DNA from 3 places in the Brachybacterium ginsengisoli genome. Region 1 is predicted to be linked to each of the others. Evidence: predicted binding sites of a transcription regulator. Region 1 holds the regulator's gene; each other region holds the start of a gene.
The links. The regulator HrcA, encoded in region 1, represses chaperone genes, less so after heat shock. The targets are predictions, from matches to a motif close to TTNGCACTCGNNNNNNNCGAGTGCNAA.

Region 1 (3,271 bases):
GCTCCCCCACCCCGATCCGGGCGACCTTCGCCGCATGGCGCCCCTCCTCGCCGCCGAGCACCAGGGCGTCGCCCGAGCGGGCGAGGGCCAGGGCGTCGTCGAGGATCAGGAAGCCGGGCGGCGTCGCGGGCACGTGGTGCTCCCGGTCCGGCTCAGAGGTCGCGCAGCCGTTCGCGGAGCTTCGCGAACGGACCGCGCTGGCCCTTGGAGCGACGGGTGGTCTCATCACCGCGCAGGGCGGCGAACTGGCGCAGGAGGTCCTGCTCCTCCTCGCTGAGGGACGAGGGGACGTCCACGTCGAGCACCACGCGGATGTCTCCGCGGCGCTCGCGGCGCAGCGGCGTGACGCCGAGGCCCTTCAGCGTGATCTCCTCGCCGGGCTGGGAGCCCGGGCGGATGTCCAGCTCCTGCTCGCCGTCGAAGGTGTCCAGCGGGATCGTCGCTCCGAGGGCGGCGGTGGTCATCGGCACCGCGATGGTGGTGACCAGGTCGTCGCCGTCGCGGTCGAACATCTCGTGATCGGTGACGGTGAGCTCGACGAAGAGGTCGCCCGAGGGGCCACCGGCCTCGCCGGTCTCGCCCTCGCCACGCAGCTGGATGCGGGTGCCGTTCTCCACGCCCGAGGGGATGCGCACCGTGACGGTGCGCTCGGCGGCGGTGCGGCCGTGGCCGGAGCAGCTGGTGCAGGGGCTCTCGATGACGTCGCCGTGGCCCTCGCAGGTGGGGCAGGGCGCCATGGTGACCATCTGGCCCAGCAGCGACTGGGCGACGCGCTGCACGTGGCCGGAGCCGTTGCAGGCGGTGCAGCGGGTGGGGCTGGTGCCGGGCTCGCAGCAGGAGCCGGAGCAGCGCTCGCACAGCTCCGCGGTGCGGAAGGTGACCTTCTCCTCGGTGCCGAACACGACGTCGCGCATCTCGATCCGCACCCGGCGCAGCACGTCGCCGCCGCGACGCTGGCGCGGGACGGGGCCCTGGCTGCGGCCGCGCATCCCGGAGGCTCCGGCGAACATGTCGAAGATGTCGTTGAAGTCGAAGCCGGCACCGCCGCCGCCGGGGAACCCGCCCATGCCGGGGCCGCCGCCCATGTCGTACTGGCGACGCTTGTCCGCGGTGGAGAGGGTCTCGTAGGCCTGGGAGACGCGCTTGAACTTCTCCGCGGCCTCCGGGTCCGGGTTCACATCCGGGTGGAGGGTGCGGGCGAGCTTGCGGTACGCCTTCTTGATCTCGTCGGTCGACGCATCGCGGGAGACGCCGAGCAGGTCGTAGTAGTCCTCGTTCACAGGGGTGGATTCCTTCGCGGGGAGTCGGTGTGGCCGGGCCGCGGCGGGCGGCGGGCGATGGGTGAGGCGGCGCGGGGCGGACCGGTCCGGTCCGCGGCGCTGCTATTCGAGATAGCGGCTGACGTAGCGGGCGATGGCCTGGACGGTGGAGATGCCGGTGGCGTAGTCCATGCGGCGGGGGCCGAGGATCGCCAGATGGGATCCCGAGCCGTAGCCGGCGCCGACCACCGAGGTCGAGTGCAGGGCCCGGTCCTCGAGCTCGGAGCCGATGCGCACCTCGACGGCTCCCGGGGACACGTGCATCTCGGTGAAGAGCCGCAGCAGCACCAGCTGCTCCTCGAGGACGTCCAGCAGCGGTTCGACATCGCGGGCGAAGTCCTGCGCGGAGCGGGCGATGTTCGAGGTGCCGGCCATCATGATGCGGTCCTCGGCGCGGCTGGCGGCCAGCGCAGCGAGCGTCTCGGCGACCTCGACGACCGCCGGACGCTCCACCGGAGGCAGGGACTCGAGGTACTCGCCCAGCGGTGCCGCGAGGTCGGTGACCTCACGGCCGGCGACGACGCGGTTGAGATGGTCGCGCAGCGCCACGTAGTACTCGGCCGGCCGGCCCGCGGTCACCGGGACGGTGCGCTGGTCGACGCGGCCGGACTCGAGGATCAGCACGACCAGCAGCAGCGAGTCCGCCACCTTGACCAGCTCGACGTGCCGGATCCTGGCCTGCCGACGGGCGGGGTACTGGACCATGGCGACCTGCTGGGTGAGCTGCGCGAGCAGCCGCACGGTGCGGGCCAGCAGGTCCTCGACGTCGCCGGCGTCCTCGAGCAGAGCGCGGATCGCCCGGCGCTCGGGGGCCGACAGCGGCTTGATCGTGGCCACGTGGTCCACGAAGGTGCGATAGCCCTTGTCGGTGGGCACGCGACCGGCCGAGGTGTGGGGCTGATGGATCAGCCCCTCCTCCTCGAGGGAGGACATGTCGTTGCGCACGGTCGCGGCGGAGACGCCGAGCTCGTGACGCTCCAGCAGCGACTTCGAGCCGACGGGCTCGCGGGTCGCGACATAGTCCTCGACGATCGCGCCGAGGATGTTGAGCTTGCGGGCGTCCGTCTCGCTCACCTCCTGCGCTGCGTCGTTCGAGGTCCCACCCTCCGGTGGGCCTGCCGGGCTCATGGTCCTGCGGGTCTCTGGCGGGTCCGGGGATCGTGGCGGTCCGCGGACCGCACGATCCGTGTCCCCTCAGACTGGCACTCTGCCGTGCCAAGTGCCAATCGTACGCCGCTCCGGCGTGCTGCGCCGAGAGGCGTTCGCCACGGGTGTACGGTGTCGCGCGTGCCTGCTGACTTCCCCGACCGGTACGGCCGCGACGTGCTGTCCGCCGGTCCGCCCGCCCATCATCGTCGCCGACCCGCCGCCCGGGAGGTCCCGGCGAGCAGGGACCTCGTCGTCGAGGAGGCGTCCACAGGTTTCACCGGGGCGATCACCCGTGTCGAGAAGATCGCGGGCGAGCTCGTGGTCGAGCTCGAGGACGGTCGCGGCGTGCGGCGCACCTTCCCCCTCGGCCCCGGCTTCATGATCGACGGGAAGCCGGTGGTGCTCCATCGTCCGGTCGCCGCCGTCGCGAAGGGTCCCGTGCGTCAGCGCTCCGCCTCCGGCTCCGTCTACGTCCAGGGCGCGAAGGCCCGCACAGCCCGCGCCTCCCGGATCTGGGTGGAGGGCACCCACGATGCGGAGCTGGTGCAGAAGGTCTGGGGGCACGACCTCCGCATCGAGGGCATCGTGGTCGAGCAGCTCGAGGGCGCGGACAACCTCGCCGAGCGGGTCCGAGAGTTCGGCCCCTCCCCCGGTCGCCGCCTGGGGATCCTGGTGGACCATCTCGTGAAGGGGTCCAAGGAGTCCCGCATCGCGGCCGAGGTCATGGCTCTTCCGGGCGCTCGCGGCAATGTCACCGTGCTCGGCCACCCGTACGTGGACGTGTGGCAGGCGGTCAAGCCCGC
Region 2 (3,271 bases), 980 kb from region 1:
CCGCGCTGCGGTGTCGACGCCGCACCCGCCCCGACCAGCGGTGTTGGGCGGGGACGACGACGGGGCGGGCGGCACGGGTCACCCCCTGCCGCCCGCCCCGGGCGGTGCGAACCTGCTCAGCGGTGTGCCGAGCGGTTCACGACCTCATCGATCAGTTCTCGTCCTTGTCCTGCTTCTCGATGACGAGGGTCTCGGTGGTCAGCACCAGGCCCGCGATCGAGGCCGCGTTCCGCAGAGCGGAGCGCGTGACCTTGACCGGGTCGATGATGCCGGCGGCCACGAGGTCGACGTACTCGCCGGTCGCAGCGTTCAGGCCGGTGCCGACGGGAGCCTCCTTGACCTTCTCGACCACGACGTAGCCCTCGAGGCCCGCGTTCTCGGAGATCCAGCGAAGCGGCTCGACGACCGCACGGGCCACGGCGCGCACGCCCACGGCCTCGTCACCGGTGAGGCCGAGATCGTCGGCCAGCACGGAGGACGCCTGGACGATGGCGCTGCCGCCACCGGCCACGATGCCCTCCTCGATGGCAGCGCGGGTCGCGGAGACCGCGTCCTCGATGCGCATCTTCTTCTCCTTGAGCTCCACCTCGGTGTGAGCCCCGACCTTGATCACGGAGACGCCGCCGGCCAGCTTCGCGAGGCGCTCCTGGAGCTTCTCGCGATCCCAGTCGGAATCGGTGTTCTCGATCTCGGCGCGGATCTGCGCGACGCGATCGGCCACAGCCTGCTCGTCACCGGCACCGCCCACGATCGTGGTGGAGTCCTTGGTGACGACGACGCGACCGGCCTTGCCGAGCACCTCGGTGCCGACGGTCTTGAGGTCGAGACCGAGGTCCGACGTCACGACCTGGGCGCCGGTGAGCACCGCGATGTCCTGGAGCATCGCCTTGCGACGATCGCCGAAGGCGGGCGCCTTGACGGCCGCGCCCTTGAAGTTCCCGCGGATCTTGTTGACGACCAGCGTGGACAGAGCCTCGCCGTCGACGTCCTCCGCGATGATGAACAGCGGCTTGCCGCCCTCCACGACCTTCTCCAGCAGCGGCAGGATGTCGGCCACGGCCGAGATCTTGCCCTGGTGCAGCAGCACGTGGGCGTCCTCGAGGACGGTCTCCTGGCGATCCGCGTCGGTGACGAAGTGCGGGGAGATGTAGCCCTTGTCGAACTGCATGCCCTCGGTGAAGTCGAGCTCCATCGCCGTGGTGGAGGACTCCTCCACGGTGATGACGCCGTCCTTGCCGACCTTGTCGAAGGCCTCGGCGAGCAGGTCGCCGATCTCGCGGTCCTGGCTGGACACCGAGGCGACCGAGGCGATCTGCGCCTTGCCGTCGACCGGGATGGCGATCTCGCCGAGCTTCTCGGAGAGCGCGTCCACGGCCTTCTCGATGCCGCGCTTCAGGGCCGACGGAGCGGCGCCGGAGGCGACGTTGCGCAGGCCCTCGTGCACGATGGCCTGGGCGAGGACGGTGGCGGTGGTGGTTCCGTCGCCGGCCACGTCGTTGGTCTTGGTCGCGACCTCCTTCGTGAGCTGAGCGCCGAGGTTCTCGTAGGGATCCTCGAGCTCGATCTCACGGGCGATGGTCACGCCGTCGTTGGTGATCGTGGGGGCGCCCCACTTCTTGTCGAGGACGACGTTGCGGCCGCGGGGGCCGAGCGTCACCTTGACGGTGTTGGCGAGCTTGTCCACGCCGCGCTCGAGGGCGCGTCGCGCGTCCTCGTTGTACAGGATCTCCTTGGCCATGGATCAGGCCTCGATGATCGCGAGGATGTCGCGTGCGCCGAGGACGAGGAACTCCTCGTTGCCGTACTTCAGCTCGGTGCCGCCGTACTTGGAGAAGACGACCTTGTCGCCGACCTTGACGTCCATGGGCACACGGGCGCCCTTGTCGTCAAAACGACCGGCGCCGACGGCGACGACCTCGCCCTCCTGGGGCTTCTCCTTCGCGGTGTCAGGGATGACCAGGCCGGAGGCCGTGGTCTGCTCTGCCTCGAGCGGCTTGACGACGACGCGATCCTCGAGGGGCTTGATGGAGACCGACATGCGGCTCACTCCTTCATGAAGAGATGTGACTCTGCGTGAGTTCTTGGGTGGCGGGACCCGTTCCCGATCGTCGTCGCGGTGCCGACCGGGGTGGAATCCTCTGCGGCAGCCTCTGGCACTCTCGGCCGTCGACTGCCAACGGCGCAACTCTAGGACCTTCGCTGGCACTCATGCAAGGTGAGTGCTAAACCGATGGGTCGCCGGCATCCTCTTCCTGAGCTGACCAGCGTGCACGTTTCCAGCGGTCTGCCCACAGACTGCCGACGAAGGCGCCTGCGAGGGTCGATGCCCAGGGGATCCCCAGCCCGATCGCGAGGAATGCGCCGAAAGCGGTGTCGGCACCCGACCCCTGGGACACGACGACGTCGGGAAGCACCGTGTGCGCGAGGAGCAGCGCGGCCACGGGCAGCAGGATCATCAGGACCGACACGACCGAACCGGCCCTCGCCGCCCGCCGACGTGACCGACGAGGGGCCGTCGGCCCGATCGACCGGAGCGGGCCGCGCGTCGGCCGGGTGCGCGGATCGCCGATCTCGGCGTCATCCACCGCCGCGATGCCCACCCCGAGCACCGACAGCGCGAACGCCGCGGGGCCGACGAGTGCGAGCACGGGCAGGAGGGTGCGCAGCAGCGCGCCCGCCGCGGCCAGGTCCTGGGAGGAGGGCCGGTCCGGGAGACCGAGTCCGACGCCGAAGAGACCGGCGCCCAGCGCGGCGGCCTGCCATCCCACCACCATGGCGATCAGGAGCCACAGGAGGGCGCTCTGCGCGAGCAGCGAGGCGCGCACCTCGGGCCGCGCCTCCCGGGCCTCGACCTCCCGTCGGCTCTCCTCGAGGCGATGCGTACGCCGGAGATGTTCGAGCTGCCCGAGCTGGGCCTGCACTTCGACGGCCGCTCGCTCCTGCGGGGAGACCCAGCCCTCCCTGAGCTGCTTGAGCAGCGTGGCGATCGCCGTGCCGAGCACGGGCCGGGAGGAGAGGAGCCGCAGCGGGAGCAGCCGGTCCAGGGTCTCTCGCGGGATGGCGCGCACCACGGTGACCACACGCTGGATCTCTCCCGGCCGCGGCGCGACCGGGGTGACCTCGAGGTCGGCTCCGATGTCCCCCTGGCCCTCGTCGAGGACCTCGAGATGGCGGACGAGCTCGGCATGGCCCGCCGCGGCCGCCCGGTCGAGAGTCGGGTCCGCCAGGAGCCTGCGGAGATCGCCGATCATGCGGTGCGCCGCGAGATGGT
Region 3 (3,271 bases), 1.1 Mb from region 1:
TGACCGACGGGCAGGCCCTTGACCTTCTCCGCGACGACGCCGCCCTCGAGACCGGCGTTGACCGCGATCTGCTTGAGCGGTGCCTCGATGGCGACCTTGACGATGTTCGCACCGGTGGCCTCGTCACCCTCGAGGGTGAGCGTGCCGAAGGTGTCCGCACCGGCCTGCAGCAGCGCGACGCCGCCACCGGCGACGACGCCCTCGTCCACAGCGGCCTTGGCGTTGCGCACGGCATCCTCGATGCGGTGCTTGCGCTCCTTGAGCTCCACCTCGGTCGCCGCGCCGGCCTTGATGACGGCCACGCCGCCGGCCAGCTTCGCGAGGCGCTCCTGGAGCTTCTCACGGTCGTAGTCCGAGTCCGAGTTCTCGATCTCGGTGCGGATCTGGGAGACGCGACCGGCGATGCGCTCGGCGTCGCCGGTGCCCTCGACGATGGTGGTCTCGTCCTTGGTGACGACGATCTTGCGAGCCTGGCCGAGCTGCTCGAGACCGGCGGTCTCCAGCTTGAGGCCGACCTCCTCGGCGATGACCTGGCCGCCGGTGAGGATGGCCATGTCCTCCAGCATCGCCTTGCGGCGATCGCCGAAGCCCGGGGCCTTGACGGCCACGGACTTGAAGGAGCCCTTGAGCTTGTTGACGACCAGGACCGCGAGGGCCTCGCCCTCGACGTCCTCGGAGATGATCGCCAGCGGCTTGCCCGACTGGATGACCTTCTCCAGCAGCGGCAGCAGGTCCTTGACGGAGGAGATCTTGGAGGACAGCAGCAGGATGTACGGATCCTCGAGGACCGTCTCCTGACGATCGGCGTCGGTGACGAAGTAGGGCGAGATGAAGCCCTTGTCGAAACGCATGCCCTCGGTCAGCTCCAGCTCGAGGCCCATGGTGTTGGACTCCTCGACCGTGATGACGCCTTCCTTGCCGACCTTGTCGAGGGCCTCGGCGATGAGCTCGCCGATGGCCGGGTCGGCCGCGGAGATGGCGGCGGTGGAGGCGATCTGCTCCTTGGTCTCGATCTCCTTGGCCTGCGAGAGCAGGGTCTGGGAGACCGCGGCCACGGCCTGATCGATGCCGCGCTTGAGCGCGATCGGGTTGGCGCCGGCGGCGACGTTGCGCAGGCCCTCCTTGACCAGGGCCTGAGCGAGGACGGTGGCGGTGGTGGTGCCGTCGCCTGCGATGTCGTCGGTCTTCTTGGCGACCTCCTTCACCAGCTCGGCGCCGATCTTCTCGTAGGGATCGTCGAGCTCGATCTCCTTGGCGATCGACACGCCGTCGTTGGTGATGGTGGGTGCGCCCCAGGACTTCTCGAGCACGACGTTGCGACCCTTGGGGCCGAGGGTGACCTTGACGGCGTCGGCGAGCTGGTTCATTCCCCGCTCGAGGCCGCGCCGGGCCTCCTCGTCGTATGCGATGAGCTTGGCCATTGTGGAATCTCTCCCGTGTGGTGTGGTGTCCACCCGACCCTGTGCCCGCGACGGACGAGCACCACCGCCGTGTTCATGTCCCACGGCGACGACACCCTCACGGGGCCGGAATGTTCGTGGCCGGCGCGACGGTGTGCCGTCGGCCGATCATGCCTCCGGGAGCGGGAGCTGGGCGCGCGGGGCGCTGTCACTCTCGTTGCCCGAGTGCCAGAACATCATAAGCACTCGACGGCGGAGAGTGCTAACTCTGCGCTGACGGCGGACAGCGTCGGGGGATCAGCCCTCGCCGTCGTCCGCGCCCTCCTCGGGCATCTCGACGGACACGAAGGTCACTGCGGCGTCGTACTCGTCGCTCTGGCGCGCCTCGCCGGCGCCGACGGAGTCCGCGAGGGCCTGAGCGGTGCCCGCATCCGCCTCGTCGCGGTAGAACACCACGGACTCCTCCTGGGAGTTGTCGGCGGTGGAGAGGCTGATGTCCTCCCAGCCGTCCTCCTCGAGCGCGGACTCCCAGGCTCCGGCCAGCCCGTTGATCCCGCCGGCGTTGACCACGAGCACGGGGGTGGACTTGTCCGCCTCGGGGGCGGGCTCCTCGGAGGGCTCGGCCTCGGTCGCCTCGGCGGAGGACTCCGCCTCCTCGGACGCGGCGGCGGTGGGGTCGTCGGCCCGATCGTCGCCGTCGCCCCCCATGCTCCCGATGAAGAAGAGGAGCACCACCAGCAGCACCGCGGCGGCGCCGATGATGATGATGTACAGCAGGTTCTCCCGCCAGAACGGCAGCTCGGCACGATGCGCGCCGTGGAAGGACACGGCGTCGGCCTCGTCGTCGAAACGGTCCGGGGGGTACGGATACTGGGAATCAGCCACGGACCCATTAAACCCGCTCCGGCGGACCCGAGCGGGGAGCACACGCCCTGGAACCCTGACGCTCACGCCACGCGGTGGCTTCCATCGGCGCCCGCGGCACCGGTTCCGGAGGTGCGCCGGCCGCGCAGGCGGTGCACGAGAGCTGGGGCGGCGCGCAGCGCGGACGGCTCGTCGAGCAGGGTGTTCAGCCGCACGTAGTACGCCACCTTGGAGATGCCGATCTCCTCACGGATCGCCCGCTCCTTCGCTCCGACGTAGCGGAAGGTCCTGGACTCCAGGTCCAGGATCCGACGATCGCGCGCGCTGAGCTCGTCCGCCTCACCGGGCGGACCGGAGGGGTCGGCGCACGGGAGCCGTTCGGCGGGATCTGCGGGCATGGAACGAGACTACGACCTGCGGCGGGCCTGGTCCGAGGGGCGCGCCGGATGCGAGACTGGGGTCATGCCGACGCCCCTTCCCGAGACCCTCTCCCCCGACTGGGCCGAGGCCCTGGCCCCCGTCGAGGGCCGGCTGCACGAGCTCGGGGGCTTCCTCCGCGCCGAGGTCGAATCCGGCCGCGGCTACCTCCCCGCCGGGGAGCTGGTGCTGCGCGCCTTCACCCGTCCGATGGCGGAGGTGCGGGTGCTGATCGTGGGCCAGGACCCCTACCCCACCCCGGGGCATCCGATCGGGCTGTCCTTCGCGGTGGCCCGCGAGGTGCGCCCGCTCCCCCGTTCGCTGGGCAACATCTACACCGAGCTCGAGAGCGACCTCGGGATCCCCCGCGCGCCGCACGGGGACCTCGGCGCCTGGCAGGACCAGGGGGTGCTGCTGCTGAACCGCGTGCTCACGGTCGAGCCGGGCGCGCCCGCCTCGCATCGTCGGCGTGGCTGGGAGGAGATCACCGAGCACGCTCTGCGCGCCCTGGTGGCCCGCGGCGGACCGCTGGCGGCGATCCTGTGGGGCCGCGATGCGCAGTCCCTGATCCCGCTGCTGGGCGATGTGCC

Region 2: the regulator HrcA is predicted to act here: its motif matches at 2,151-2,177, upstream of groES (co-chaperone GroES).
Region 3: the regulator HrcA is predicted to act here: its motif matches at 1,606-1,632, upstream of groL (chaperonin GroEL).

The regions. Positions count from the first base shown of each region.
Region 1 covers NZ_CP023564.1:1,838,552-1,841,822, reverse strand. The annotation lists gene CFK41_RS08150 (16S rRNA (uracil(1498)-N(3))-methyltransferase) at 1-133, opposite strand, end outside; gene dnaJ (molecular chaperone DnaJ) at 153-1,280, opposite strand; gene hrcA (heat-inducible transcriptional repressor HrcA) at 1,383-2,393, opposite strand; gene CFK41_RS08135 (DUF3097 domain-containing protein) at 2,607-3,271, shown strand, end outside.
Region 2 covers NZ_CP023564.1:2,819,957-2,823,227, forward strand. The annotation lists gene groL (chaperonin GroEL) at 152-1,738, opposite strand; gene groES (co-chaperone GroES) at 1,742-2,038, opposite strand; gene CFK41_RS12625 (hypothetical protein) at 2,223-3,271, opposite strand, start outside.
Region 3 covers NZ_CP023564.1:2,929,939-2,933,209, forward strand. The annotation lists gene groL (chaperonin GroEL) at 1-1,421, opposite strand, end outside; gene CFK41_RS18240 (LytR C-terminal domain-containing protein) at 1,698-2,285, opposite strand; gene CFK41_RS13120 (DUF3263 domain-containing protein) at 2,348-2,662, opposite strand; gene CFK41_RS13125 (uracil-DNA glycosylase) at 2,727-3,271, shown strand, end outside.